4 regions of the Janibacter sp. Y6 genome follow, and region 2 is predicted to be linked to each of the others. Evidence: riboswitches for the same ligand, from Rfam matches in the RefSeq annotation. Region 2 holds a riboswitch; each other region holds the start of a gene.

Region 1 (7,140 bases), on a different contig from region 2:
TGGGGAGCGGTACCCGCGCGCCGGGACGAGACAGCGCCGGGACCACGGGTGGTCCCGGCGCGCCTCCCCCTTCTTCAGGGGCGAAGAGGGTCCCGTGCGGCACCGCCGATCTCCCCCCGGCGAGTGCTGCGTCTGCAGAGTACGCCGGGGTAACTTCGGCGGGCGCCGGTTTGCGCATTTCCGCGAGACCACGCGCTGGGCGACCGGGGCGAAGGGGGAGACTGTCCCCCGATGAGCACCGTCGGAGCCCGCCAGATCCTCTCCCTGGCCGTGCCAGCATTCCTCGCCCTTGTCGCCGAGCCGCTCTTCCTGCTCGTCGACTCCGCCGTCGTCGGCCGGCTCGGCGTCGTGTCGCTCGCCGGTCTCGGGGCGGCGAGCGCCGTGCTGCTGACGATGGCCGGCGTCTTCGTCTTCCTCGCCTACGGCACGACCGCGGCGGTCTCGCGCCAGGTCGGCGCCGGGCTGCACCGCGACGCCATCGAGAGCGGCTGGTCCGGGGTGTGGCTCGCGCTCGTCATCGGCGCCCTCGCGGCGGTCGTCACCGCGGTCTTCGCCCACCCGCTCGTCGCCGCCGTCGGGGGCTCGCCAGAGGTGCTCCTCCAGGGCGAGACCTACCTGCGCATCAGCGCGCTCGGGCTCCCGGCGATGCTCGTCGTCCTCGCGGCCACGGGCATCCTGCGTGGGCTTCTCGACACCCGCACACCGCTCGTCGTCGCCGGGGTGGGTTTCACCGTCAACGCCGTGCTCAACGTCGTCCTCGTCCACGGGCTGGGCATGGGCATCGCGGGGTCCGCCTGGGGCACGGTCGTCGCCCAGGCGGGCATGGCTCTAGCGCTCGTCACCGTCGTCGCCCGCCACGGACGTGCGCATGACGCGTCCCCCCGGCCGCACGTCGCCCGGGTGCTCCGGTCGGCCGTCGAGGGGGTGCCGCTGCTCGTGCGCACGCTCGCGCTGCGCGCCATCCTCCTCCTCACCGTGTGGACCGCCGCGAGCTTCGGCGACGTGCCCCTCGCGGCGCACCAGGTGACGATGACGATCTGGTCAGCCCTCGCCTTCGCCCTCGACGCGATCGCCATCGCCGCCCAGGCCCTCACCGGTCAGGCCCTCGGGGCCGGCGACCGCCGGGCGGTCCGCGACGCGAGCGCGATCATGATGCGGTGGGGCTGGTGGACCGGCGTCGTCCTCGGGCTGCTCGTCCTTGCCGGGCACCAGGTGCTCCCCGCCCTCTTCACGACGGACGCCGGGGTGCGCGCCGCCATCGCCTCGGGCCTGCTCGTCGTCGCGATCGACCAGCCGCTCGCCGGCCTCGTCTTCACCGCCGACGGGATCCTCATCGGGGCCGGCGACGGGCGCTGGCTCGCCGGGGCCTCGACGGTCGTCCTGCTCGCCTACGTGCCGCTCGTCCTGCTCGCCCGCCACCTGGGCCAGGGGCACACGGCGACCTCGGCGATGGTCGTCCTCTGGGTCGCCTTCAGCGGCTTCATGCTCGTGCGCTGGGCGACGTTGTGGTGGCGTCTGCGCAGCGACGCCTGGCTCGTCACCGGCGCCCGCCGCTGACCGCCCACGGTCGCGGCACGTCCGGCACCGCGGGTCACAGCCGGACAACGTCTCGGTCTCACCCGTTGATCTGCCGCCACGACTGCGGTTGCGTGGATCGGCATGACCCCGCCACAAGCGTCGTCCGTCCTGCCCGTCCCTGCCGCTGACAGCGGTGGCCTGCGAGGATTCGAGGAGGCGGTCAACGACGTCGTCGGCCCCTTCGCCGACTGGTTGTCCTCCGTCGTCTTCTACGCCGTACCCCTCCCCGGGGGCTCCGAGCTGCCCCTCGTCGTCCTCTGGCTCGTCGCCGCGGGCGTCATCATCACGGCCTACCTCGGCGTCGTGCAGGTGCGCGGCGCGCGGCTGTCGCTCGAGGTGGTCCGCGGCAAGTTCTCGCGCCCGGACGACCCCGGTGAGATCACGCACTTCCAGGCCCTGTCCTCCGCGCTGTCCGGCACCGTCGGCCTCGGCAACATCGCCGGCGTCGGCGCGGCTCTCGCCCTCGGTGGGGCGGGTGCGACCTTCTGGATGGTCGTCTGCGGTCTGCTCGGCATGGCGACGAAGTTCGCGGAGTGCACGCTCGGCGTGAAGTACCGCACCGTCAACCCCGACGGCTCGATCTCCGGCGGCCCCTTCAAGTACCTGCCGGTCGCGTACGGCCGGTTCGGCCGGGTCCCCGCCGCGATCATGACCGGCGCCTTCGCCATCGCGATCTTCTTCTTCGGGGTCGGCGGCGGCAACATGTTCCAGGCCAACCAGACCTTCGCCCAGGCTCGCGAGGTGACCGGTGGCGCCGACGGCTTCCTCGGCTCCGACGGGTCCGCGCTCGTCTTCGGCCTGGCCCTGGCCGCGCTCATCGGCGCGGTGATCCTCGGCGGCATCACCTCGATCGCCGCGGTGACCTCGAAGCTCGTCCCGGTCATGGGCATCGGCTACGTCGCGGCGTGCCTGCTCGTCATCGGCTCGAACATCAGCCAGGTCCCCGGCGCCCTCGGCGACATCGTCAGCGGCGCCTTCACCCCGGAGGCCGGGCTCGGCGGCCTCGTCGGCGTCCTCATCGTCGGCTTCCAGCGCGCGGCCTTCTCCAACGAGGCCGGTCTGGGCTCGGCCCCGATCGCGCACTCGGCCGTGAAGACCACCCGCCCCGTCTCCGAGGGCTTCGTCGCCCTCCTCGAGCCCTTCATCGACACGGTCATCGTGTGCACGATGACCGCCCTGACCATCGTCATCGCGAACCCGCCGTCGTGGCGCGAGGGCATCGACCAGGTCAAGGCGGGTGGCGGCGCGCCCGACGGCGTGCTCCTCACCAGCGACGCCTTCGCCACCTTCCTGCCGCAGTTCCCGGTGATCCTCGCCGTCATGGTGGCGCTCTTCGCCTTCTCCACGCTCATCACGTGGAGCTACTACGGCGAGAAGGCCTGGGAGTACTTCTTCGGCCCGTCGCGGCCGAGCCTGCTCACCTACAAGCTGATCTTCGTCTCCTTCACGGTCATCGGCACGGTGCTCACCTTCGGCTCGGTGCTCACCCTCACCGACGCCTTCCTCTTCATGTGCGGCTTCATCAACCTCCTCGGGCTGTACTTCCTCCTGCCCGAGCTCAAGAGCGAGATGCGCGACTACCTGGCCGACTGGCGCAGCGGACGTCTCTACGAGCTCGGCGCCGCCGACGAGGCCGAGCTGAGCGCCATCCGCGAGGAGCAGGGCAACACCGGCGACCTGCCCCAGATGCGCACCGACTCGGCTCACGACAGTGGGCTGAGCATGGAGGAGCGCGCCCGCGGCGGGGCCCGGGCCGACGAGGACTGACACGCCCGACCCACGTCATGACGAGGACGACCCGCCGGCACACCGCCGGCGGGTCGTCCTGCGTCCGTAGGCGGTCCGAGATGCGAGACACCAATCCCTACTGTTGCGATAGGACTTGACCGCGCGCTAGGTTCCTCGCAGGTCATGAGCTCCAGCGCCAAGCCCCGGCTCGCTGGACAGCAACCCTCCATCTCGCAGTGGGGTGCTCCGGGTGAGGACCTGGCCCCTGCCGACTGGCAGGGGCAAGCGCGAGGCCCCACGGCCTCGAGACGAGGACGGGCACCACATGAGCACCGACACGACCCGCACCACGGGCCGGCGCAGCTGCCGGCACGTCGAGCGACGGCACGTCGACCTGCTCCGCGTCAGCAGCGCGCTCTGTCGCCGCTGACGCAGCAGACGTAGCACCCCCACCACCGACCGGTCGCCCCGCGGCCCGGTCAGCGTGGCGTGCCCGTCACCCCTGACCCAGCGCCCCTGGGTCGCCCCACCCTCACCGCACCACGGCCGTCCGGCACCCGCCGACGTCCGACGACCCCCCATGCCCAGGAAGGCATCCCCATGGCTCTCGTCGCCACCATCTCGAGCAGTCCGTCGACGACATCGCGCACCGACGGCGTGCTCACCCACCTCTCGCGCTGGGTCCAGCGCGCCGGCCACCTCACCCTGCCCGTCGTCCTGCGCGACCTGCCCGCCGGGCCGCTCCTGCGAGCCGACACCGCCCACCCCGACGTCGCCGCCGCGGTCGCGACGATCGCGAGCGCCGACGCCGTCGTCGTGAGCACCCCGGTCTACAAGGCGGCCTACAGCGGTCTGCTCAAGACCTTCCTCGACCTGCTGCCCCAGGACGCGCTGCGCGGCAAGGTCGTCCTGCCCGTGGCCACCGGAGGCAGCCCCGCGCACGTCCTGTCCGTCGACTACGCGCTGCGGCCGGTGCTGGCCAGCCTGGCGCCGAGCGCGATCACCCCCGGGTGGTTCGTGCGGGCCGACGAGGTGCACCTGCTCGACGGCGGTGAGATCCTCCTCGACGAGTCCGCCGCCGCCCCCCTTCGCGAGGTCACCCGGGTCTTCCTCGACGGCGTCGCCGGGCGATCGCTCGTCGCAGCCGCCGACCGCGCGCACGGCGTGGAGCGGGTGGCCTGATGCGCACCACGACCCGCCGCTCCGTCCTGTCCGCCGGCGCGCTCCTCGCCCTGACGACGAGCCTGGCCACCGGCTGCGCCCTGCCCACGAGCGACGCGCAGTCGCAGGAGGAGGGGGCGCACACGACCGTGCGCTACCAGGGCAGCGCCAACGCCGTCACCTGGCCCGAGCTCGCCGACGACCTCGGCTACCTCGATCGCGTCCAGCTCGAGTACGTCGGCGCGACGACCAGCGGCCCGCAGGACATCCAGTCCGTCGCGACCGGCCAGACCGACATCGGCGGCGCCTTCTCGGGCGCCATCGTCAAGCTCGTCGAGGCGGGCTCCCCGATCACCGCCGTCGTCAACTACTACGGCTCGGACGCGAAGTCCTACCAGGGGGTCTACGTCCGCAAGGACAGCGCCATCCGCCGGCCCCGTGACCTCGTCGGCAAGAAGATCGCGGTCAACACGCTGGGCGCCCACGCAGAGGCGGCGATCGACACGTGGCTGACGACGTCCGGGCTGTCGCAGAGCGAGATCGACCAGGTCCAGCTCATCGTCCTGCCGCCCAACGACACCGAGGAGGCCGTCCGACGCGGGCAGGTCGACGCCGGTGCGCTCGGCGGGATCTTCCAGGACCACGCGAAGGCCCAGGGCGACATCCGTGAGCTCTTCCGCGACACCGAGGTCGTCGGACCGATCAACGGCGGGCAGTACGTGCTGCGCGACGACTTCATCGCGCAGCACCCCCAGGCCACCCGAGAGCTGACGACCGGGGTCGCCAAGGCCATCGAGTGGGCCCGCACGACGCCCCGCGCCGACGTCATCGCCCGCTTCACCCAGATCGTCGAGGCGCGCGACCGCAACGAGACGACCGCCACCCTGCGGTACTGGAAGAGCACGGGCATCCCCGCCCGCGGCGGGGTCATCAGCGACACCGACTTCACCCAGTGGTCGGACTGGCTGGAGAGCAGCGGCATCGTCGCGGCGGGCGAGCTCGACCCCTCGCAGATCTACACCAACGAGTACAACGACCTCGCGAAGGAGGGGTCGTCGTGACCTCGAGCATCGAGCTGCGCCACGTGACGAAGGAGTTCGTCGTGCGGCCCACGAAGGAGCAGCCCCGCGCGAGCGTCCTGCGGGCGCTCGACGACATCAGCCTCACCGTGCCCGCCGGCGAGTTCCTCACCCTCGTCGGCCCGAGCGGGTCGGGCAAGACGACCCTGCTCGACCTGCTCGGCGGTCTGAGCACGCCGACGAGCGGCAGCGTCCTCGTCGACGGCGAGGAGGTCACCGGTCCGGGCCTGGACCGAGGCATCGTCTTCCAGCAGTACGCCCTCTTCCCATGGCGCACCGCGCTGGCCAACGTCACCTTCGGGCTCGAGCAGCTGCCGATCAGCCGCGCCGAGCGCACCGAGCGGGCTCGTCACCACCTCGACCTCGTCGGGCTCTCCGGCTTCGAGGACCGGCTCCCGCACGAGCTGTCCGGGGGGATGAAGCAGCGGGTGGCCATCGCCCGGAGCCTGGCCTACGAGCCCGGGATCCTCCTCATGGACGAGCCCTTCGCCGCCCTGGACGCGCAGACCCGCGAGCAGCTGCAGGACGAGCTGCTGCGGATCTGGCGAACCACCGGCACGACCGCGGTCTTCATCACCCACGGCATCGAGGAGGCGGTCTACCTCGGCCAGCGGGTCGCCGTCCTCTCCTCACGTCCCGGGCGTCTCACCGAGGTCGTCGACGTCGACCTCGGCGACCGGGCCGGCGCCGTCGACCTGCGTTCCGACCCCGCCTTCGTCGCCTACCGGCACGAGATCTGGGGCCTGCTCCACGACGAGGTCGAGCGTGCCCAGCGCGCCGGCCACCGCAAGATCCAGCCCGACGGCACCGAGAGGGCGGCCTGATGAGCACCGCGACCCTGACCACCCCCACGACGACGGACGACGCCCCCGCGGTCGCCCCGGTGCCCCGGGCGCCGTCAGCGGCAGGTCGGGCGGCCGGCATCGGCCGCACGGGCATCCGACGCTCTGCCGCCGTCGTGGCCTTCCTCCTGCTCTGGGAGCTCGGTCCCCAGTACCTCCTCGAGTCGAGCCGGGCGGTCTTCCTCCCGCCGCTGCACGTCGTGCTCGAGGCGCTGTGGGACCTCGTGCGGACCGGCCAGCTCCAGGAGCACCTCACGGCGAGCCTGACCCGCTCGGCGATCGGCTTCGGGCTCGCGGTGGTCGTCGGCGTCACCGTCGGCATCGCGGTCGCCTGGTACGAGGGCCTGCGCGAGCTGCTCACCCCCCTGCTCGAGCTCTTCCGCAACACCGCCGCGCTCGCGCTGCTGCCGGTCTTCACCCTGCTCCTCGGCATCGGCGAGCTGAGCAAGGTCTCGGTCGTCGCCTACGCGGCCTTCTTCCCCGTGCTGCTCAACACGGTGGCGGGCGTGCGCACCGTCGACCCTCTCCTCGTGCGGGCCGCGCGCACCCTCGGCCTGTCCAACCTCCAGCTCTTCGCCAAGGTCGTCCTGCCCTCGGCCGTGCCGACGATCTTCACCGGCATCCGGATGGCCGGCACGGCCTCGATCCTCGTGCTCATCGCCGCCGAGATGGTCGGGGCGAAGGCGGGACTGGGCTACCTCATCGTCAACGCGCAGAGCAGCTTCCAGATCCCGCAGATGTACGCCGGCATC
Region 2 (7,140 bases):
CGGCCCGCCGGCGGCGTGCCTTCTCCGCGGGCGAGACCTGGGCGGCCTGGTCGAAGGCGGTGTCGCCGTCGCGCTCGTCGAGCTCGTCGAAGCGGCGCTTGCGGGCGGCCTGCACGGCACGGGCGGCCGCCGGCGTGCTCTCGACCTCGTCGTGCGGCTGCGGCGGGGCGCCGGTGAAGACGGCCCGCAGGTAGGCGGCCCGGGTGGGGATCTCGTGCAGGGGCGTGCCCGTGACGAGCAGGAGCGAGAAGGTGCCGAGCAGGACGAGGATGATCGCCGTCGGCCACACGGTGAGCCCGGTGGCGAGCGGGTCGGAGGCGAGGAAGCCGACGATGCCGCCGGCGTCGCGCATCGGGCCGGCGCCGTCGGGGGGCTGCGGGATGCCGCGGGCGATGTGCGTCAGACCGCAGACCGACAGCGAGAGCAGGGCCAGGCCGAAGCCGAGCCGGGCGCTCGTCGCGTCGTCGGCGCCGCGCAGCAGGCGCCACCCGGCGAGGACGAGGACGAGCGGGAGGGCGTAGGCGACACGGCCGAAGGTCCCTGCGGCCACGGCGTGCACGAGATCGGCGAGCCCGCCCTGCAGGCCCCACCACTCGACGGCGGCGACGACGACGGCGAGCGCGACGAGGGTGAAGCCGAGACCGTCACGACGGTGCTCGGGCTCGATCTGGCCGGCCTGGTGGCCCACCCGACGGGCACCGGCGCCGGCGGCGCCGGCGACCCCCATCCACGTGCTGCGCACGGCGGCGAGCGGGAGCGGGAGACCGCCCCCCTTCGCCGAGGTCGTGCCCGACCCCTTCGAGCCGGTGCGGCCGGAGGAGCGCGAGGAGGACCGGGCCTTGGTGCCCGTGGACCGCCCCGGGCCCTTGGTCGCGGCCGTGCGACCGGGTGCGCGGGTGGATCCCCCACGCGGGCGCGCGGGGGTGCCGTTACGTGTTGCCATGCTCGCAGGCTAGGCGATCGCCATCCCTTTCACACGTGTCACACGCGCACCAGGGGCCGCCGGTTCCGGGCGAAGGGGGGTGTGGACGGCGCCGGGGAGAGCCACCGGCGCCCGCATACCCTGCGTGCGTGCCCCATGTCCTCGTCGCGCTCGCCGTCGCGCTCGTGGGCATGCCCCTCGCGTGGAGGTGGGGCCGCTCGGGCACCTACCGACGCCCCGACGAGACGGCTCCGCTGCCCGCCCACGGGTGGCTCGTGCCGGCGGTGCCGGCGCTCGCGGCCGCCCTCGTCTGGGTCGCCCGCGACGAGCCGCTCGCCGCCGCGGCGGCGACCGCGCTCCTCGCCCCGGTCGGCCTGCTCCTGCTCGCGGTCGACGCGGACGTCCACCGGCTGCCCAACGCCCTCACGCTCCCCTTCGCGGCCGCCGTCCTCGCGCTCCTCGCCCTCGCCGCGGCGACGTCCGGGCAGTGGGACGACCTGCGCCGGGCGCTCGTCGCCACGGCGGGCGTCGGCGGTGCCTTCGTGCTCGTCAGCCTCGTCCTCGGCTCGCGCGGCATCGGGATGGGCGACGCGAAGCTCGTGCTCGCCCTCGCCCCGCTGCTCGGCTGGTACGGGTGGAGCACCCTCACCATCGGCGTGTACGCGGCCTTCGCGCTCGGCGGTGCCGCTGCGCTCGTGCTCCTCGTGCTGCGCCGGGTGGACCGGGCCACGCACCTCGCCTTCGGCCCCTACCTCGTGCTCGGGGCGGTCCTCGCGCTCCTCGTACGCGCCTGAGCACGCCCCTCCCCCGCCCAGGTCTCAGCAGACAAGACGGGGCCGGACGGGCTCGACGCCGCTCCCCGACCCGCTGCTATCGTCGCGGCCAAGGTCATGAGTGCCAGCGTCAAGCCCCGGCTCGCTGGTCGGCAACCCTCCTCCGCGGTGGGGTGCTCCGGGTGACGACCTGGCCGACGCCAGACGACGCCGGCAAGCGCGGACCCCGGCTGCCCCGAGGTCCCAGACCTCATGGGAGGCATGCCATGTCCACCACCGCTCTCGCCCCGGCCGCTGCGCCGACGCTCCCCCGCCCCGCCGAGCCGACGCTGGCGGCCGTGCACCAGCTGCGACCCCGCCCGAGCGCGCCGTCGACCCCGGCCCTCGTCTCCGACGGGCTCGTCTGCCCGCTCGAGTCCGGCGCCGAGGTGGAGTACGCGAATCTCGACCATGGGGCCTCGACCTCGGCCTTCGTCGCCGTCAAGGCCGCCGTCGACGAGGCGAGCCTCACGTACTCGTCGGTGCACCGCGGCAACGGCTACGCCTCGCGCGTGACGAGCGCGCGCTACGAGCAGGCCCGCGAGGTCGTGGCCCGCTTCGTCGGCGCGCGCGCGGACGACCACGTGATCTTCACGCGCAACACCACCGACTCCTTCAACCTCCTCGCCTCGGTCGTGCCGCAGGACGCGCAGGTCTTCGTCTTCGGCTCCGACCACCACGCGACGATCCTGCCGTGGCGCGCCGAGCAGCTCGTCCGCCTCCCCGTGCCCGCGAGCCCGGCCGAGGCGGTCTCGGTCGTCGACGCGGCGCTGCGGACCTCGCGCGCCGCCGACGCGCTCGTCGTCGTCACCGGCGCGTCGAACGTCACGGGCGAGTACTGGCCGGTCGCGCAGATCGCGACGGTCGCCCGCCGGCACGGCGCCCGGGTCGCGCTCGACGCCGCCCAGCTCGTCCAGCACCGCGCCGTCGACCTCGCGCTCGAGGAGCTCGACTACGTCGCCTTCTCGGGGCACAAGATCTATGCGCCCTACGGCGCCGGCGTGCTCGTCGGGCGCTCGGACTGGCTCGACGCGGCCGAGCCCTACCTCGCCGGGGGCGGTGCGACGGCGGCGGTCTCCGACGAGGACACGACGTGGCAGATCGGTCCCGCCCGCCACGAGGCCGGCAGCCCGAACGTCCTCGGCGCGGTGGCCCTGGCCGTCGCGTGCGAGGTCGTCGAGGAGCACCGTGAGGCCATCGCCGAGCTCGACGAGACGCTCGGGCGGGGCTTGGTCAGCCGGCTCGACGCGATCCCCGGGGTGCAGACGCACTCGATCTTCGGGCCGACGCACGACCGGGCGCCGGTCGTCACCTTCACCGTCGAGGGCCGCTCCGCCGAGGAGGTCTCGCGCCGCCTCTCCGACGAGCACGGCATCGGGGTGCGCGACGGACGCTTCTGCGCCCACGTCCTCGTCGACGCGCTCCTGGCGCGGCAGGGTTCGAGCAGCACGAGCGCGGTCCGCGCGAGCCTGGGCCTGGCGAACTCCCCCGAGCACGTCGACCGGCTCGTCGCCGCGGTCCGCTCCCTCGCCCCGCGGGGCTGACTCCCCCTTCGCCCGCCTCCGGCTACCGACCCGTCTACGACGCGAGCTACCACGCAGTACTGGTCGTGATGACGACCAGTACTGCGTGGTAGCTCGGGGGGTGTGGTAGCTCGAGGGGGTGTGGTAGCTCGGGGGTGCCGGGCGAAGGGGTGAGCCTCAGGCCTCGACGACCGTCGGGATGATCATCGGGCGGCGGCGGATCTTGCCGCCGACCCAGCCGCCGACGGCGCGACGGATGACCTGCTGCAGCTGGTGGGGGTCGGTGACCCCCTTCGCCGTCGCGTCCTGGATCGCCGCGACGATCTTGGGACGGACCTGCTCGAAGATCTCGTCACCCTCGGCGAAGCCGCGGGCGGTGATCTCCGGGCCGGCGAGGATCGCGCCGCTCGAGGAGTTGATGACGACCATGACCGAGATGAAGCCCTCGTCGCGCAGGATGCGGCGGTCCTTGAGCAGGTCCTCGTCGGCCTCGCCCACGCTGCTGCCGTCGACGTAGACGTAGCCGCACGGCACCGCACCGACGACCCGCGCCCGGCCGTCGACGAGGTCGACGACGACGCCGTCCTCGGCGAGCGGGATGTGGTCGGGGTGGACCCCCGTCGCGATCGCGAGGTCACGGTTGGCCACGAGGTGACGCCACTCGCCGTGCACCGGCAGGACGTTCTTGGGCTTGACGATGTTGTAGCAGTAGAGCAGCTCTCCGGCGCTCGCGTGGCCGGAGACGTGGACCCGGTCGGTGCCGCCGCTGTGCACGACGTGGGCGCCCAGGCGCATGAGGCCGTTGATGACCCGCCACACGGAGCCCTCGTTGCCGGGGATCGGCGAGGAGAGCAGCATGATCGTGTCGTCGACGCCGACGTCGATGCGGTGGTCGCGGTTGGCCATGCGGTTGAGGGCAGCCATCGGCTCGCCCTGGCTGCCGGTGCAGATGAGGACGACCTGGTCGTCGGGCAGGTCGCCGAGCTTCTTGACGTCGACGAGCACCCGGTCGGGCACGTGGAGATGACCGAGGTCGGCCGCGATCCCCATGTTGCGGATCATCGAGCGACCGACGAAGGCGACCTTGCGCCCGTTGCGCTCCGCGGCGTCGAGCACCTGCTGGACGCGGTGCACGTGCGAGGAGAAGCACGCGGCGATGATCCGCCGCTCGGCCCCGCGGAAGACCTTGTCGATCGCCGCCGAGATGTCGCGCTCGGGCGCGGTGAATCCCGGGACCGTCGCGTTCGTGCTGTCGGTGAGGAAGAGGTCGACCCCCTCCTCGCCGGCCCGCGCGAAGGCGCGCAGGTCGGTGATCCGGCCGTCGAGCGGCAGCTGGTCCATCTTGAAGTCGCCCGTGTGCAGCAGGGTGCCGCCAGGCGTGCGCACGAAGACGGCGAGCGCGTCGGGGATCGAGTGGTTGACGGCGATGAACTCGCAGTCGAAGTGCCCGAAGACCTCGCGCATGCCCTCGGCGACTCCGAGGGTGTAGGGCTTGATCCGGTGCTCCTTGAGCTTGGCCTCGACGAGCGCGAGGGTGAGCTGCGAGCCGATGAGCGGCAGGTCGGGCTTGAGACGCAGCAGGTAGGGCACGGCGCCGATGTGGTCCTCGTGCCCGTGGGTGAGGATCACCGCCTGGATGTCGTCGAGCCGGTCCTCGATGTACTCGAAGTCCGGGAGGATGAGGTCGACACCGGGCTGGTGGTCGTCGGGGAAGAGGACCCCGCAGTCGATGATCAGCAGCTGGCCGTCGTGCTCGACGACGGTCATATTGCGCCCGATCTCGCCGAGGCCGCCGAGCGGGACGACCCGCACGGCACCCTTCGCGAGCGGGGCGGGGATGTCGAGCTCGGGGTGCGGGTGGCTCATGCGACCTTCTCTGCGTGCGTGGCGGCGAGACCGGCTCGCAGGATGTCGAGGTGCTCCGGGGGGCTCTCGACGAGCGGCAGACGCACGGTCGCGTGCTCGATGACCCCGATCTCGGCGAGCGCGGCCTTGGCCATGATCGCCCCCTGCGAGGTCGTCATGATCGCGTCGACGACAGGGACGAGCCGGTCCTGGATCTCGCGGGCGCGCACGAGGTCGCCGGCGGCGACCGCCTCGACGAGCGCGGCGTGCTCGCGGCCGGTGACGTGACCGACGACGGAGACGACGCCGACGGCGCCGAGCGCGAGCAGCGGGAGGTTGAGCGCGTCCTCGCCCGAGTACCAGAGGTAGTCGGTCGCGGCCATGACGCGGATCGAGGCGGCGAGGTCCCCCTTCGCGTCCTTGACCGCGACGATCCGGTCGTGGCCCGCGAGCTCGACGAGGGTCTCGGTGGCGAAGGGGACGGCGGTGCGGCCGGGGATGTCGTAGAGCATGATCGGCAGCTCGGTCGAGTCCGCCACCGCCGTGCAGTGCGCGATGAGACCCGGCTGGGTCGGCTTGTTGTAGTACGGCGAGACGAGCAGGAGCGAGTCGGCCCCGGCCTCGGCGGCGCGGGCCGCCATCTCGATGCTGTGCGCGGTGGAGTTCGAGCCGACGCCCGCGACGACGGCGAGCCGGTCACCGACCTCGTCGACAACCATCCGCACGACCTCGATGCTCTCGTCGGAGGTGAGGGTGGCCGACTCACCGGTCGTGCCGTTGACGACGACGCCGTCATGACCGGTGTCGGCGAGGTGGCGGGCGACCGCCCGCACTCCCCCTTCGTCGACCGCGCCATCTGGCGTCATCGGCGTCACCATCGCTGTGAGGACGTGGCCGAAGGGGGTGGTGTCAGGCATACCTCGAGGGTATCGCGGCGGACGCCGGTAGATTTGCTGCCCATGCGCCAGTACCTCGACCTCCTCCAGCACGTGCGCGACGACGGGGTCGAGAAGTCCGACCGCACCGGGACGGGCACACGCTCGGTCTTCGGCTACCAGATGCGCTTCGACCTCGGCGAGGGCTTCCCCGTCCTCACGACGAAGAAGCTGCACCTGCGCTCGATCATCGGCGAGCTGCTGTGGTTCCTGCGCGGCGAGACCAACGTGCGCTGGCTGCAGGAGCGCGGGATCTCGATCTGGGACGAGTGGGCCGACGAGGACGGCGAGCTCGGCCCGGTCTACGGGCACCAGTGGCGCTCGTGGCCCACCCCCGACGGCGGCACCGTCGACCAGATCGCGAAGGTGATCGAGTCGATCCGGACGAATCCCGACAGCCGCCGGCACGTCGTCTCGGCGTGGAACGTCGCCGAGGTCGACGACATGGCGCTCCCGCCGTGCCACACCCTCTTCCAGTTCTACGTCGCGCCCGGTGCCGACGGGGGCCGCGGCCGGCTGTCCTGCCAGCTCTACCAGCGCAGCGGCGACGTCTTCCTCGGCGTGCCCTTCAACATCGCCAGCTACGCGCTGCTGACGATGATCGTCGCCCAGCAGTGCGACCTCGAGCTCGGCGACCTCGTGCACACGCTCGGCGACGCCCACCTCTACCTCAACCACCTCGAGCAGGCCGACGAGCAGCTGGGGCGCGAGCCGTACCCGCTGCCGACGATGCGGATCACCCCGCGCGGCAGCGTCGACGCGTACGAGCTCGAGGACTTCGAGCTCGTCGGCTACGAGGCGCACCCGAGCATCAAGGCGCCGATCGCCGTATGAGCGGCACCGACCGCGAGCCCCGACCGGTCCACCCCGAGCTGCGGGGACGCATCCCCCTTCGTGCCGCGTCGTACGCGGTGATCACCCGACCGGCCGCCGGGGCCGCCGGGCTCGAGGTCCTCCTCCAGCTACGCAGCGGCACCCCCTTCATGGACGGGTGGTGGGCCTGCGGGGCAGCCGGGCACGTCGAGGACGCCGGGTCGGCGAGCGCGGCGCTGCGCCGCGAGGTCCGCGAGGAGCTCGGCGTCGACGTCGTGCGGGCCACGCCC
Region 3 (7,140 bases), on a different contig from region 2:
GACGCGAACGGCTCGTCCTCGGGCGACTACAGCATCTTCTCCTACTACGACAAGGCGAAGGGCACGAGCTCGTACAACCTCACCGGCTCCAGCGCCTCGACCAACCGCATCAAGGTCGAGTCCGAGGGCAAGTGGAAGATCACCTTCAAGCGGATCTCGACGGCCCCCGCCTTCGGCTCCTCGCAGAAGGGCAACGGCGGCGCGGTCTTCAAGTGGGACGGCAAGTCCTCCGACATCCGCGTGAAGTACACCTCGAGCAACGACTACGGCGGCCGCATCTCCATCCAGGCCGTCGGTGGCGAGGACTACCCGGACCGTCTCGTCAGCGAGTACAAGAAGACCTACGAGGGCACCTCGACGGTCCAGACCGGCACGAAGTACCTTGTCGTCGACTCCGACGGCGGCGACTGGGAGATCACCAAGCGCTGATCACCGCGCGCTGATCACCCAGCCGTGACGAAGGGGGTGCCCGGACCGATCGGTCCGGGCACCCCCTTCGTGCTGCTGCCGGCAGCTGACGGTCAGCACTCGATGACGTTGACCGCGAGACCCCCGCGGGCGGTCTCCTTGTACTTGACCTTCATGTCGCGCCCGGTGTCGCGCATCGTCTTGACGACCTTGTCGAGGGAGACGACGTGGCTGCCGTCGCCGCGCAGGGCGGTGCGGGCGGCGGTGATCGCCTTGACGGAGGCGACCGCGTTGCGCTCGATGCACGGGATCTGCACGAGCCCGCCGACGGGGTCGCAGGTGAGGCCGAGGTTGTGCTCCATGCCGATCTCGGCGGCGTTCTCGACCTGGGCGGGGGTGCCGCCGAGGACCGCGGCCATCGCCCCGGCCGCCATGGAGCAGGCCGAGCCGACCTCGCCCTGGCAGCCGACCTCGGCGCCGGAGATCGACGCGTTCTCCTTGTAGATGACACCGATGGCGGCCGCGGTGAGCAGGAATCGCACGACCCCGTCGTCGTCAGCACCGGGCACGAAGTCGAGGTAGTAGCGCAGCACCGCGGGGATGATCCCGGCCGCGCCGTTCGTCGGGGCGGTGACGACCCGCCCGCCGGCGGCGTTCTCCTCGTTGACGGCGAGCGCGTAGAGGGTGAGCCAGTCCATGCCGCGCAGGGGGTCGTCGCTGCTGCCCTCGACCTTGAGCCGGCGGTGCAGGTCGGGCGCGCGGCGGCGGACCTTCAGTCCCCCGGGGAGCACGCCCTCGGTGCGCGCGCCGTTGTCGATGCACTCCGACATCACCTGCCAGATCGCGAGCAGCTCGGAGCGCACCTCCTCCTCGGTGCGCCACGACAGCTCGTTCTCGAGCATGACCTGGGCGATCGACAGCCCGGTCTCGGCGCAGATCTGCAGCAGGCGGTCACCGGTGGTGAAGGGGTGGGCGACGGGGGTGGTGTCCTCGACGACCTTCGTCGAGCCGGAGGCGTCCTCGCCGATGACGAAGCCACCGCCGACGGAGTAGTACGTGCGCTGCGAGACCAGCTCGCCCGCGGCGTCCCACGCGTGGAAGGTCATGCCGTTGGGGTGCAGCGGCAGGGTGGCCCGACGGTGCAGGACGACGTCGTCGGCCTCGGCGAAGTCGATCTCGTGCTCGCCGAGCAGGCTCAGCCGACCGCTCTCACGGATCTGGGCGAGACGGCCCTTGACCTCGCGGGGCTGGCACAGCTCGGGCCGCTCGCCGGACAGGCCGAGCATGACGGCGGTGTTCGAGCCGTGGCCGTGGCCCGTCGCGCCGAGCGAGCCGAAGAGCTCGGCCTTGACCCGCGCCACGCGGGGCAGGTCGCCGCTGTCACGCACTCCCTCGACGAAGAGCACCGCCGCCCGCATCGGTCCCACCGTGTGCGAGCTGGACGGCCCGATGCCGACGGAGAAGAGGTCGAAGACGCTGAGTGCCACGTGCGTCACAGTAACGGGCGCTGTGGAAAAGCTCGCGGCGATCGGCCCGTCCCGCGCAAGTCTTGCGGTCATGACCTTCTCCGACCTGCCACCTGGGTGGCCCGCCCTGTCCCTGCGCGACGAGCGCCTCGCTGCCGACGTCGTCGACCTCGTCGTCCGCGACGACGAGCGGGAGGGGCGCTGCATCAGCCTCCTCCTGTGCGACGCCGACGGCCGGATGATCCAGCCGGTCACCGTCGACGGCGTCGACCCCACGACCGACGAAGGGGAGCGACGTGCCCTCTTCGACGCCTTCTTCGGCCACCTGGGCGCGAGCCTGGCCGCTGTCGTCGTCGCGGTGGGGCGCCCGCGCGGCAGCGTGCCCGACGACGAGGTGCGGGCCTGGCACGAGAGCGCGCTGCGCGCCGCTCGCGAGGGCGGGGTCGAGCTGCTCGGCGCCTATCTCGCGACGCGCGACGGCGTGAGCCTGCTGCCTCGGTGGGACGAGCGGGCGCTCGCGAGCTAGCGGCTGCCCAGCGGTCGCGCGGTCCACAGGTGCAGCGCGGCATAGCTGCGCCACGGGCTCGCCGGGCGCAGGACGCCCGGCAGGTCGACCTCGCGCGTGAGCCGCTCGAGGGCGACGACGAGCGCCCGGTCGCCACGCAGGTCGACGTCCGCGGCGCCGTGCCCGCGCATGAGGGTGCTCGCGACCGTCCACGCCCCGACACCCCACACGGCGTGCAGCGCCGCGCCGGTCGCCTCGGGGTCGAGACCAGGGTCGAGGCCGCCGTCCGCAGCCAGGTCGAGGACCCCCTCGAGCGCCCGTCGTCGTGACCGCGTCCCGTAGTACCACCCGGTGCCGAAGGGGTGCACCGCCGCGGGCCCGGGGAAGGGCTGCAGCGCGCCGACCTGCGCGCTCGGCGTGCCGACCTCGGCGACGAGCCGGTGCAGCTGGGTCAGCCCGGCGGCCACGCTCACCTGCTGACCGGTGACTGCACGCAGCACAGCCTCGAAGGGGGTGGGGGTGCCCGGCAGCCGGATGCCCGGGCGCCGCGCGACGAGGGGAGCGAGCACCGGGACCGTGCGCAGGTGCGCGTCGACCTCGGCGGGATCGGTGTCGAGGTCGAGCATCCGCCGCAGGACGGCGACGGCCGCGTCGTGGTCGGCGGCATCGGCGAGCTCGAGCCGGGCGTCGAGCCGGTCCTGGCCCGGGTCGTCGCGCAGCTCGACGAGCGCCGAGCCGTGGGGGAGCGCCAGCGCGAGCCGGTAGCGGTCGTCGTCGACGACCTCGACGCCGTCGAGCGAGTGGTAGCGGTACCAGTCGAGCAGCCCCTGCCAGTCCAGCGGCGGCTCGTAGCGCAGGGTCGTCTCGACCGTGACGGGGCCCCCGACGCGGTCAGGGGTGTCGCGGTCGGCGGGCATGGGTCGATCCTGCCCAGGAGCAGGCCCTACCCTTGGCTCTCGTGCTTGTGCCGTTGACCACGATCGTCCTGGTCGCCTCCCTCGTCCTCGCCGTGGTCGCCGGCGCCTACACGGCCCTCGACCGCGTCATCGACGACCGGCTGCTGCTCGTCGCCGCCGTCGTCGAGCTGCTCCTCGTCGTCCAGGCCGTCGTCGCCTGCGTCGTCGCGGGGCAGGTCCGTACCCCCGGCGAGGGGCCGACGATGGCGGCATACGCGGTCACCCTGCCGCTCGTGCCGCCGGCGCTCGCCTACCTCGCCATCAAGGAGAAGTCGCGCTGGGCGATGGGTGCCGTCCTCGGGGGCGCCCTCGTCGTCGCGGTGATGACCCTGCGCATCCAGCAGATCTGGACCGTCCATGCGTGAGGCGACGGGGGAGCGCACCGGCCGTCCGGTGCGCAGCGGCCCCGGTCTGCTGCTCGTCATCGCCTATGGCACCCTCGCGCTCGCCGCCACGGGCCGCTCGACCCTGCAGGTCCTCGAGTACTTCGACCGCGCGCCGCTGGCCTACCTGCTGAGCGCGCTCGCCGCGCTCGTCTACGTCGTCGCGACGTGGGCCCTGCTCACCGACCGGCGCTCTGTCGCCTCCGCGACGATCACGGTCGAGGCCGTCGGCGTCCTGCTCGTCGGGGCGCTGTCCTACCTCGCACCGGACCTCTTCCCGGACAAGACGGTCTGGTCGCACTTCGGCTCCGGCTACGGCTTCCTGCCGCTCGTCCTCCCCTTCGTCGGGCTGTGGTGGCTGCGCCGCACGGCCCCGGCGGGCGCGCCCACCACATCCTGAGACGCGCCCTGTCGCGCCGCGAGGACGCGGGCTAGCCTGCCCGCAGGTCAAGAGCACCAGCGTCAAGCCCCGGCTCGCTGGTCGGCAACCCTCCATCCGCGGTGGGGTGCCCCGGGAGACGACCTGGTCCGTGAGCACCCGCCCACGGTCAAGCGCGATGACACCAGGAGAACCCTCATGTCCGACCCCACGACGTGGCACTTCGAGACGCAGCAGATCCACGCCGGGCAGAGCCCCGACCCGACGACCGGCGCCCGCGCGCTGCCGATCTACCAGACGACGAGCTACCAGTTCGACTCCACCGAGCACGCCGCGAACCTCTTCGGGCTCAAGGAGCTCGGCAACATCTACACCCGCCTGATGAACCCGACGACGGACGTCGTCGAGCAGCGCATCGCCGCGCTCGAAGGGGGAGTCGGCGCCCTCCTCGTCGCGTCCGGCCAGGCCGCGACGACCTTCGCCATCCTCAACGTCGCCGAGGCCGGCGACCACGTCGTGGCCAGCCCGGCGCTGTACGGCGGCACGTACAACCTCCTCGGCTCGACCCTGCCCCGTTACGGCATCGAGGTGACCTTCGTGCAGGACGCGGCGGACCTCCAGCAGTGGCGCGACGCGGCGAAGGAGAACACCAAGCTCTTCTTCGGCGAGACGATCTCCAACCCCAGCGGCGAGATCCTCGACGTCGAGGGGGTCGCCGGGGTCGCCCACGAGCTCGGGCTGCCGCTCGTCGTCGACAACACCGTCGCGACGCCCTACGTCCTGCGCCCGATCGAGCACGGCGCCGACGTCGTCGTGCACTCGGCGACGAAGTACCTCGGCGGGCACGGCACGACGATCGCCGGTGCGATCGTCGACGCCGGGACCTTCGACTACGCGCTGCACCCGCAGCGCTTCCCGTCCTACAACGAGCCGGACGAGAGCTACCACGGGCTGCGCTACGGACCGGACCTCGGCGTCGGCAGCGCCTTCGGGGCCAACCTGTCCTTCATCCTCAAGGCGCGGGTGCAGCTGCTGCGCGACCTCGGTTCGGCGGTCTCGCCCTTCAACGCCTTCCTCGTCGCGCAGGGCATCGAGACGCTCTCGCTGCGCATCGAGCGGCACCTGGAGAACACGCGCGCCGTCGCCGACTTCCTCGTCGGTCACCCGCAGGTCGAGCACGTCACCTGGGCGTCCCTGCCCGACCACAAGCACCACGCCCTCGCGCAGAAGTACGCGCCGAAGGGTGCTGGCGCCGTGCTTACCTTCGAGATCGTCGGCGGCGAGGAGGCGGGTCGCCGCTTCGTCGAGGGGCTGACCCTGCACAGCCACGTCGCGAACATCGGCGACGTGCGCAGCCTGGCGATCCACCCGTGGTCGACGACGCACAGCCAGGGCAGCGACGAGGGTCGCTACGCGGCCGGTGTCTCGCCGGGCCTCGTGCGCCTGGCCGTCGGCATCGAGCACGTCGACGACATCGTCGCCGACCTCGAGCGGGGCTTCGCCGCGGCCGCGGGCGAGGCGCAGGAGCGCGCCGCGAGCTGACGTCCTGGCGAAGGGGGACCCACCCGGTGGTGGGTCCCCCTTCGTCGTCAGCGGGCTGGGCCCGCCCGAGATGTCGACGCGAGCGCTGGTTGCAACCCGAGCAGGTGCGAACGTCTCGGGTGGTCTCCCAAGATGTTGGCGCGAGCGCTGGTTGTAACCCGAGCAGGTGCGAACGTCTGGGGTGGTCTCCCGAGATGTTGGCGCGAGCGCTGGTTGTAACCCGAGCAGGTGCGAACGTCTCGGGTGGTCTCGAGGCTCGGGCGCAGGCGCCCTCGCACCTCGACCGACGAGGGCCTGTGGACAACTCGTCCGGCCGGGGTGGCGGGTCGACCTAGCGTTCGGGGATGACACGGCTGACCATCAGCGCCGAGGCGATCGCCGCGCTCGGCGACCGGCTCGAGGAGATCGCGACCCACCTGGAGGAGCGGTCGGCGCAGACGCGGGGGGCGGGCGACGTCGACCACGGCTTCGTCGACCGGGTGGCCGAGGAGGCGGTCGACCGGGTCTACGGCGACTTCGAGCACGCACGGGTCACGCTGTGCGCGCAGCTCACCTCGCTCGCCCGCCTGGCCCGCTCCGCGGGTGCCTGCTACGTCGACACCGACGACATGGTGCGCCGCTCGGTGACACCGACCTTCGAGCGCGGGACGAAGGTCGGCACCCTGTGACCGGCTACGACTGGAGCGCCCGCGACATCCTCGCGCTCGACCCCTACCGCGTCGACCTCGCCGCCACCGACGTCGTCGCCGCGCTCGGCAGCGACCTCACGACCGTCGAGGACAACGTCAGGCTCGTCGCCGAGCTCCTCGGGCAGGTGAGCACCCACGGGGTGTGGGAGTCGCCGTCGGGCGAGACCTTCGCCCGCGAGGTGGGCGACGTCCCGGTGACCCTGCGCCAGGTCGCCGCGCGCATGGGCGACGCGGGCGAGCGGATCACCTGCTACTCGCGGACCTTGCGCACCACCCAGGAGGAGATGGCGCGCACGGCCGCCGCGCACGAGCGCACGTGCGACACCCTCGCCGAGATCGACCGCCAGCTCGCCCTCTACGCACCCCACCCGGCCGAGGACGCGCTGCGGGCGCGACGCGCCGAGGCCCACCGCGAGGTCCTCGCCCACGAGAGCGCCTACGCCGCCGCGAGCGAGGACGCCCGGCGCGACGAGGCCCTGCTCGCCGCGGACCTCGACGAGGTGTGCACCGATCTGGCCGACCCGCCCGGCTACGACGCGCTCGAGGGCACCCGGGACCTCGGGCGCAGCGCGCTCTTCACCGGGCCGTGGGCGGGCCTGCTCAAGCCGCTCGCCCTCGGGACCGCGCTCGACCCGCTCGGCCAGGCCGGCCTGCGGGTGGCCTACGGTCACGGCAGCTGGCGCCGGATCGCGTCGGACTCGAGGTACCTCGTCGCCGACGGCGTCATCAAGGGCAGCGGACGGGTCCTGCGCTCGACGCGGGGCGTGAGCACCGCCGCCACCTCCGTCACCCGCACGACGCGGACGGCGAGC
Region 4 (7,140 bases), on a different contig from region 2:
GCGCTCGTCGCGACGCCGTCCACGCTGGTCCGGGGCCTACTTGGCCTCGGACCAGCGGCGTACGACGGAGGTGTCGGAGACGAAGCGCACGCGGTCGTGACCGCACCACCGGCGGGCGCTGAGCCGCAACGACTCGTCGACGAGCCGGGCGACCTCCTCGCCGTGCTCGTGCGGCACGTGCACGAGCAGCTCGTCGTGCAGGCACAGGACGACCTGACCGCCGAGCGGCCGCACGGCCTCGCGCACCGTCACCGCCCACGCCTTGAAGAGCTCGGCGGCCGAGCCCTGGATGACGGCGTTGCGGGCGAAACGTCCCCGTGAGCGGATGAGCGGCCCCGGGTCCTCGCCGGGCCCGACGGCACCGAAGGCGGTGCGCACGAGCCGCCCGCCGAAGGTGCGCACGGGTCGTCCCCCTTCGCCCTCGCGCTGCGCGCGGTCGAGATGGCCCATGGCGACCGGGTAGGCGCGCTCGAGACCGCGCAGCGCCTCGCCGGCGGCCCCGCTGCGCTGGCCGTACATCGCGGCGAGCACGGCGATCTTCGCGACCGGGCGCTCCACCCCGAGGCGCTGGGCCACCGGCTCGTACAGGTCCGCGGCCGTGCTCGCGGCGGCGAAGGCCTCGTCGCCGGAGACGACGGCGAGGACGCGAGGCTCGACCTGGCCGAGGTCGGCCCGCACGAGGACGTGCCCCGCAGCGGCCGCGACGCCGGGCCGCAGCTCCGCGGGCAGGTTGTGGAGCCCGGCCTGAGCCGTCATCCGCCCGGCCGCCCCGTCGCACGCCGTCCACGCCCCGCGCAGCCGGTCGTCCGCGCCGACGTGCTCGGCCAGCCAGCGCCACCCGTACGTCGTCGCGATCCGCTCGCGCCGACGCCACTCGAGCAGGGCGGGCACGACGGGGTGGCGATGCACGTGCTCGGCGAGCACGGACTTGCGGGTGCTCGGGACGTCGACGCCGGCCGTCGCCAGCAGGCTGCGGACGGCGGCGGGGTTGCGCAGGTCGACCCGGCCGATGCCCGGCACGCTGGCGAGGACCGGCGCGTCACGCTCGGCACGGGCGCGAGCCTCGTCGGCCTCGCTGAGCAGGCGTGGCCCGGCGGCCTGCTGGACGAGCTCCTCGAGGGCCGCCCGGTCGACGGGCAGCCCGTCGCGCTCGAGCTCGACCGCGAGGACGGCAGCCGCCGACTCGGCGTGAGCGGTGACGACCGCTCGCGGGCCGAGCCGCTCGAGACGCTCCTGCTGCCAGCGGGCCACCTCCAGGGCCGCGCGCCCCCAGGCCAGACCGCGGGCCAGGGAGTCGCCCGCCCACACCGCTCCGGCGTCGGCGCGCAGGTAGCCGTCGGGTCGCACGAGGTCGTCCGGGTCCCCGTCCTCGGACAGAGCGGCGAAGAGGTCGTCGCCGACCGGCGCCGGCAGGGCGCCGGGGTCGAGGCCCCGGGCGTGCGCCCACGCCGTCGCGGGATCGGCACGCCACCCGCCGTGCAGGATCCGGTGGGCCTCGGCGACGTCCCACGTGCGGGGGAGCGCGGCCCCGGCCGCCAGGAGAGGGGCGAGATCGCGAGCCGACCAGGTGACCCACCGGGTGGGCCTCAGCGTCGCGAGCCCGCCGGCGACGTCCGGGCCCAGCACGACGTGGTCCTCCGCGCCGACGGCGAGCGCCGCGCCGGGCGAGAGGACCAGGGCGCGCGCGGCGCCGGGGAGGGGTCTCGTGCTCACCGGGTCACGGTAGGCGGCTGCGGGGCCTCGGCGTGCGCACGATGGGGCAGGATGACCACGCGGCGGGCGACACGGCCCGGCGCAGACAGACCAGGAGGACCCGTGGGACGCATCTCCGACGCGCTCGGCTTCGGCAAGGACGAGAAGGAGCAGGTGCAGCAGACGCGCACGGCTCTCGAGCAGGCGCAGGACCCGAAGGACCAGGGCGCGCTCAACGCGTCCGTCTCCCGGGTCGTCGAGAGCCTCCTCGACACCGGCATCGACGGGCGCGGCCCCTTCGACTCGGCCGCCCAGGTCGCCGACGCCGCGCTCGCCAAGCACGGCGGCAACGCCGAGAAGGCCGTCGACGAGGTCATGCGCGACCACCTCAAGCTCGTCGCGGCGAGCGGCTTCGTCACCAACCTCGGCGGCTTCATCACGCTGCCCGTGGCGCTCCCGGCGAACGTCCTGGGCTTCTACCTCCTCGCGACCCGCATGACCGCCGCGACCGCCCGTCTGCGCGGCCACGACATCGCCGACCCGCGCATCCGCAGCGCGGTCCTCCTCGCGCTCGTCGGCGCCGACGCCAACGACCTGCTCGCCAAGGCCGGGATGGCCGCCCCGTCCGGGCGCCTGACCAACCTCGCCGCGCAGCGCCTCCCGGGGCCGGCCCTCATGGTCGTCAACAAGGCCGTCGGCTTCCGGATCCTGTCGACGGCGGGGCGCAAGTCCTTCTCCCGCTTCGGCAAGTCGGTGCCGGTCGTCGGCGGGGCCGTCGGAGGGGGCATGGACACATGGCTGCTCAAGCAGCTCGCCGACCACGTGCGCACGGAGTTCCCGCCCGCCTCGTGACCATCGGGCGACCCGGGGGAATCCTCCGGGTCGCCCGCTCGTTCTACTCCTCGCGGCCGGCCCCAGACCGGCCCGACCTCGAGAAGGGGAGCCCGATGGCCCGACGACACCGCATGCACGCCGCCGCGAACCTCGCCGGCGCCGTGCGCAGCGCCACCCGTCCCGGCACGCCCAGCCTGATCCAGCGGGTGCTCGCACTGCCCCGCCTCGTCCGCGCCGTGCGCAGCGGGCGCTACCAGGGGATGAGCAGCGGGCAGCTCACCCTCATGCTCCTCGGCCTCGGCTACGTCGTCTCGCCGATCGACGTCGTGCCGGAGGGGCTGCTCCTCGTCGTCGGCCTCGTCGACGACGCGGTCATCCTGTCCTGGCTCGCCGTGTCGCTCGTGCGCGAGACCGAGGACTTCATCGCCTGGGAGCAGGCCGGCTCGCCCGCTCCCGGTGCCCATGCCTACGCATCGGGCCCCACGCCCGGCCCCGCATCCGCCTACGCGACGTCGACGACCGTGCCCTCCGAGGTCGTTCGCGACTGACGGCCACGTGCGTCGTCCACAGGTGGGCGCGCCGCGCAGCCGTCGTCCACAGGGCGCCGCGACGTCCTGACGGGAGCCCGCGCCACAGGGCAGCGTGCGGTCATGGAGACCGTCCGAGCCCGCACCCCTGTCGACATCGCCGTCATGGCGCCCTATCTCCTCGGCTTCCACCCCGAGGACTCTCTCGTCCTGCTCGCCCTCGACGGGCGACGCGTCGGGCTGATCCAGCGCTGCGACATCGTCCCCGACGAGCACGCCGAGCGCGCCGTGCGCCAGATGGTCGGGCAGGTCGTGCAGACCCGTGCCCGCGCGGTGGTCGCCGTCGCCTACGAGACCCGGTCCGGCGCCTCCGCCCGGATGCGCGCAGTCCTCGCGGGTCTCGTCGACCGAGGCGTCATCGGGTGCAGCCCGGTCGTCGTCGTGCGCGACGGGCGGTGGCACTCGCCGGACCGCGACGTCGAGGGGTGGGAGGAGGACGGCGTCGTGCTCCCCGAGGCGAGCAGGGTGCCCGGTGTCGCCGCGCTGGTCGCCCACGGACGAGCGCCCCTGCGGACGCGGTCGGACCTCGCAGAGCAGGTCGCCCCTGGCACCCACCCGGGCAGCGCGCTCGTCGAGACGCTCCTCGCGCGCCGGCCGACGGGGCCTCGGGGCCGGGCTGCGGCGACGGCCGCCTGGACGGCCGTCCTGCGCGCCCGGGAGCCGGTCGACGACCTCGACGACGACGTCGTCGCCGACCTCGTCGTGTCGTTGCGCGACCGGGCCTGGCGCGACGCCCTCCTCGCCGTCCTCACCCCCGGGCCGGACGCGGTGCCCGGCATCGACCCCGAGGACCTGCGCACCGCCGCCGCGGCGGCGCGCTGCTGCACGTGGACCCACGATGCGACGGGCAGCCGCGGGGGAGAGGTCGACGACGCGGCGGCGCTCGACGTCGAGGCCCTGCTCGACCGGTTGTGCGGTGTCGTGCACCGGGTGCCCGAGCCGCGCAGCGCGCCGCTGCTCACCGTCGTCGGGCAGGTGGCCTGGTGGTCGGGCAGCGGTGCCCTGGCGGGCATCGCCCTCGAGGCGGCCCTGCGAGCAGACCCCCGCTACCGGCTCGCCGTGCTGCTCGACCAGCTCGTCACCCACGGCATCCGGTTGCCCGCCGCCTGAGGGTGAGACGCCCGTGGCCCCGCCCACGGCGCCTCGTTACACTTCGGGCAGGTCATGAGACCCAGCGTCAAGCGCCGGCTTGCTGGGCGGCAACCCTCCTCGCGATGGGGTGCCCCGGGTGATGACCTGGCCGCACCGACCCGGTGCGTGCAAGAGCGAGGCTGCAGGAGCGCATCCGTCATGAGCGTGACGTCATTCGTCCGACCCGGTGCAGATCGACCGGGCACCCCCATCCCCACCTCGGTGCCCGCCCGCGCGGCAGGCCCGGCGCGCCCGAGCGCGGCCTGGCGCGAGGGCGACGACCCCGGCGGCCGGGTCTTCGCCGACCTCGGACCGCTCGACCTCGAGCGCGGCGCACGGCTGCCCGAGGTCCGGATCGCCTACGAGACGTGGGGCGAGCTCGCCCCGGACGGCTCCAACGCCGTCCTCGTCGAGCACGCCCTCACCGGCGACAGCCACGTCGTCGGGCCGAGCGGCCCCGGTCACCCGACGCCCGGGTGGTGGGAGGGCATGGTCGGTCCCGGCGCGCCGGTCGACACCGACCGCTACTTCGTCGTCGCGCCCAACGTGCTCGGCGGGTGCCAGGGCAGCACCGGCCCGAGCTCGCCGGCCCCGGACGGCGCCCCGTGGGGCTCGCGCTTCCCAGCGGTGACGATCCGCGACCAGGTGGCCGCGGAGGTCCTGCTCGCCGACGCCCTCGGCGTCACCCGGTGGGCCGCGGTCGTCGGCGGCTCGATGGGCGGCATGCGCGCCCTGGAGTGGGCGCTCTCGGAGCCCGAGCGGGTCGAGCGGGCCGTCGTGCTCGCGAGCACCCCGTACGCGACGGCGGAGCAGATCGGGTGGTCGCAGGCCCAGGTCATGGCGATCCGCAACGACCCCCACTTCGCCGGGGGCGACTACTACGGGCAGCCCGAGGGCCCCGACGCCGGTCTGAGCATCGCGCGCCAGGTCGCCCACGTCACCTACCGCAGCGAGATCGAGCTGCACGACCGCTTCGGGCGGCGCGGGCAGGCCGAGGGGGCCGACGCCCCCTTCGCCGTCGAGAGCTATCTCGAGCACCACGGCACCAAGCTCGCCGGTCGCTTCGACGCCAACTCCTACGTCGTGCTCACCGAGGCGATGAACTCCCACGACGTCGGGCGTGACCGGGGCGGTCTCGAGTCGGCGCTGCGGGCCTACCCCGGGCGGCTCACGGTGGCGGCCGTCGACAGCGACCGGCTCTACCCCCCACGGCTCACCGACGAGGTCGCCGCGCTGCGCCCGGGCACGGTCCAGCGGCTCGTCACGAGCCGGTCGGGGCACGACGGCTTCCTCACCGAGATCGAGCAGGTCGCGACGATCGTGCGCGAGGCCCTCGACGGTTGACGCCGAGCCGCCGACGACGGCCTCGACCGGCACCGCTGACGCGTCCGGCGCGCCCCGTCCTCTTGCCCGTGCGGCACCGCGCTCGCGGTGTAGCGTCTGCGGCAACTACCAGCCATGGACAAGGAGTCGCAGATGACGATCGTCGTTGGTTACGTCTCGACCAAGGAGGGACGCGCCGCCCTCGACCGTGCGGTCGAGGAGGCGAAGCTGCGCGGGCGACGCCTCGTCGTCGTGCACTCCGACCGCGGCGGCTCGGGCTTCACCGGTGACAACGCCGCCTCCCAGGAGGCCACCCTCCAGGGGGTGCGCGACGACCTCGCCGGCAGCGGCGTCGACGTCGACGTGCGTGGTCTCGTGCGCGGCAAGGAGCCGGCCGAGGACCTCATCGCCGTCGCGGAGGAGACCGATGCCGAGCTCATCGTCATCGGGCTGCGCCGCCGCACCCCCGTCGGCAAGCTCATCCTCGGCTCCAACGCCCAGCGGGTGCTCCTCGACGCCCCGTGCCCCGTCCTCGCGGTGAAGGCCGACGCCTGACGCGAGACGCTCTGCAGCACCGCCGAAGGGCCCATGCGCACGGTCGCGTGGGCCCTTCGCGTGCTCTCGACTTATAATGGTGATCAAGCCCGCGGCCGAGCGCCCAGGCGCCACCTGCTCCGGAGGCAGTCACCCTGCTCCAGATGCATCCTCGGTGGCGCGGGCTCAGCCCGCTCACACGCCACGGAAGGTGCCGGTAGACCCTTGTCGCCCCGCTCGACCACGTCAGACTCCCTGCCCCGCGACTTCGCCCACCCTGCCGTGCAGACCCTGCTCAGCAAGGGCAGCTCCACCGGCCACGTCACGGCAGAGGACGTCGCCGCCGCGGTGAGCGAGGCCGGGATTACCGCCCCTCGGATGCGCGTTGTGCTTCAGACGCTGAAGGAACAGGGAATCGAGGTCCACGTGCCACCGACCACCACCAAGAAGACCGCCACCAAGAAGGCAGCGTCCCCCGCCAAGAAGGCGGCGACGAAGTCGACGACGAAGAAGGCTGCGGCCGACGGCGCCGTGACGACGAAGGTGGCGGCGAAGAAGGCCGGCACGACCAAGGCCGCCGCCGCGGGCGCCGCTGCTCCGGCGAAGAAAACCGCCGCGAAGAAGAGCACCGCGAAGAAGACGACGGCCAAGAAGGCTGCCGCCACCGCCGGTGCGACCGGTCCCGGCGACGACGTCGAGCCCGATCCGGCCGACATCGCCGACGCCGCCGAGGAGGCCGGCGAGGACGGCGAGGAGACCACCGAGCCCGCCGTCGGCACCCCGGCTCCCGCGACGACCGCTCCCACGAGCGAGGCCGCTGGCTTCGTGCTGTCCAACCAGGACGAGGACGACGCCCCGGCCCAGCAGGTCGTCACCGCCGGCGCCACGGCCGACCCGGTCAAGGACTACCTCAAGCAGATCGGCAAGGTCGCCCTCCTCAACGCCGAGCAGGAGGTCGAGCTCGCCAAGCGGATCGAGGCCGGCCTCTTCGCCGAGGAGAAGCTCGCCTCGGGCGAGAAGATCGACACGAAGTTCAAGA

Evidence for each region. A riboswitch is a leader RNA that binds a small molecule or an ion and turns the genes downstream of it on or off. The one in region 2 is predicted to bind S-adenosylmethionine.
Region 1: linked by a shared signal. The riboswitch ahead of L6241_RS06725 (putative leader peptide) and the one ahead of L6241_RS09285 (aminotransferase class V-fold PLP-dependent enzyme) in region 2 are both predicted to bind S-adenosylmethionine.
Region 3: linked by a shared signal. The riboswitch ahead of L6241_RS02960 (bifunctional o-acetylhomoserine/o-acetylserine sulfhydrylase) and the one ahead of L6241_RS09285 (aminotransferase class V-fold PLP-dependent enzyme) in region 2 are both predicted to bind S-adenosylmethionine.
Region 4: linked by a shared signal. The riboswitch ahead of L6241_RS02915 (homoserine O-acetyltransferase) and the one ahead of L6241_RS09285 (aminotransferase class V-fold PLP-dependent enzyme) in region 2 are both predicted to bind S-adenosylmethionine.

Annotation. Positions count from the first base shown of each region.
Region 1 is NZ_JAKLYZ010000002.1:370,784-377,923, forward strand. It holds gene L6241_RS06715 (MATE family efflux transporter) at 232-1,557, shown strand; gene L6241_RS06720 (sodium:alanine symporter family protein) at 1,660-3,345, shown strand; SAM riboswitch class IV at 3,486-3,600, shown strand; gene L6241_RS06725 (putative leader peptide) at 3,632-3,736, shown strand; gene ssuE (NADPH-dependent FMN reductase) at 3,907-4,488, shown strand; gene L6241_RS06735 (ABC transporter substrate-binding protein) at 4,485-5,528, shown strand; gene L6241_RS06740 (ABC transporter ATP-binding protein) at 5,525-6,370, shown strand; gene L6241_RS06745 (ABC transporter permease) at 6,370-7,140, shown strand, end outside.
Region 2 is NZ_JAKLYZ010000003.1:350,892-358,031, reverse strand. It holds gene L6241_RS09295 (DNA translocase FtsK 4TM domain-containing protein) at 1-943, opposite strand, end outside; gene L6241_RS09290 (prepilin peptidase) at 1,072-1,716, shown strand; SAM riboswitch class IV at 1,809-1,921, shown strand; gene L6241_RS09285 (aminotransferase class V-fold PLP-dependent enzyme) at 1,962-3,278, shown strand; gene L6241_RS09280 (ribonuclease J) at 3,435-5,123, opposite strand; gene dapA (4-hydroxy-tetrahydrodipicolinate synthase) at 5,120-6,019, opposite strand; gene L6241_RS09270 (thymidylate synthase) at 6,062-6,871, shown strand; gene L6241_RS09265 (dihydrofolate reductase) at 6,868-7,140, shown strand, end outside.
Region 3 is NZ_JAKLYZ010000001.1:640,164-647,303, reverse strand. It holds gene L6241_RS02990 (DUF2510 domain-containing protein) at 1-429, shown strand, start outside; gene L6241_RS02985 (L-serine ammonia-lyase) at 522-1,895, opposite strand; gene L6241_RS02980 (hypothetical protein) at 1,966-2,400, shown strand; gene L6241_RS02975 (DNA-3-methyladenine glycosylase) at 2,397-3,296, opposite strand; gene L6241_RS02970 (hypothetical protein) at 3,350-3,700, shown strand; gene L6241_RS02965 (hypothetical protein) at 3,693-4,118, shown strand; SAM riboswitch class IV at 4,164-4,279, shown strand; gene L6241_RS02960 (bifunctional o-acetylhomoserine/o-acetylserine sulfhydrylase) at 4,296-5,639, shown strand; gene L6241_RS02955 (hypothetical protein) at 5,984-6,307, shown strand; gene L6241_RS02950 (hypothetical protein) at 6,304-7,140, shown strand, end outside.
Region 4 is NZ_JAKLYZ010000001.1:627,788-634,927, reverse strand. It holds gene L6241_RS02935 (DNA polymerase) at 37-1,713, opposite strand; gene L6241_RS02930 (EcsC family protein) at 1,816-2,544, shown strand; gene L6241_RS02925 (YkvA family protein) at 2,640-3,074, shown strand; gene L6241_RS02920 (DUF4192 domain-containing protein) at 3,177-4,223, shown strand; SAM riboswitch class IV at 4,274-4,385, shown strand; gene L6241_RS02915 (homoserine O-acetyltransferase) at 4,404-5,588, shown strand; gene L6241_RS02910 (universal stress protein) at 5,721-6,122, shown strand; gene L6241_RS02905 (RNA polymerase sigma factor) at 6,327-7,140, shown strand, end outside.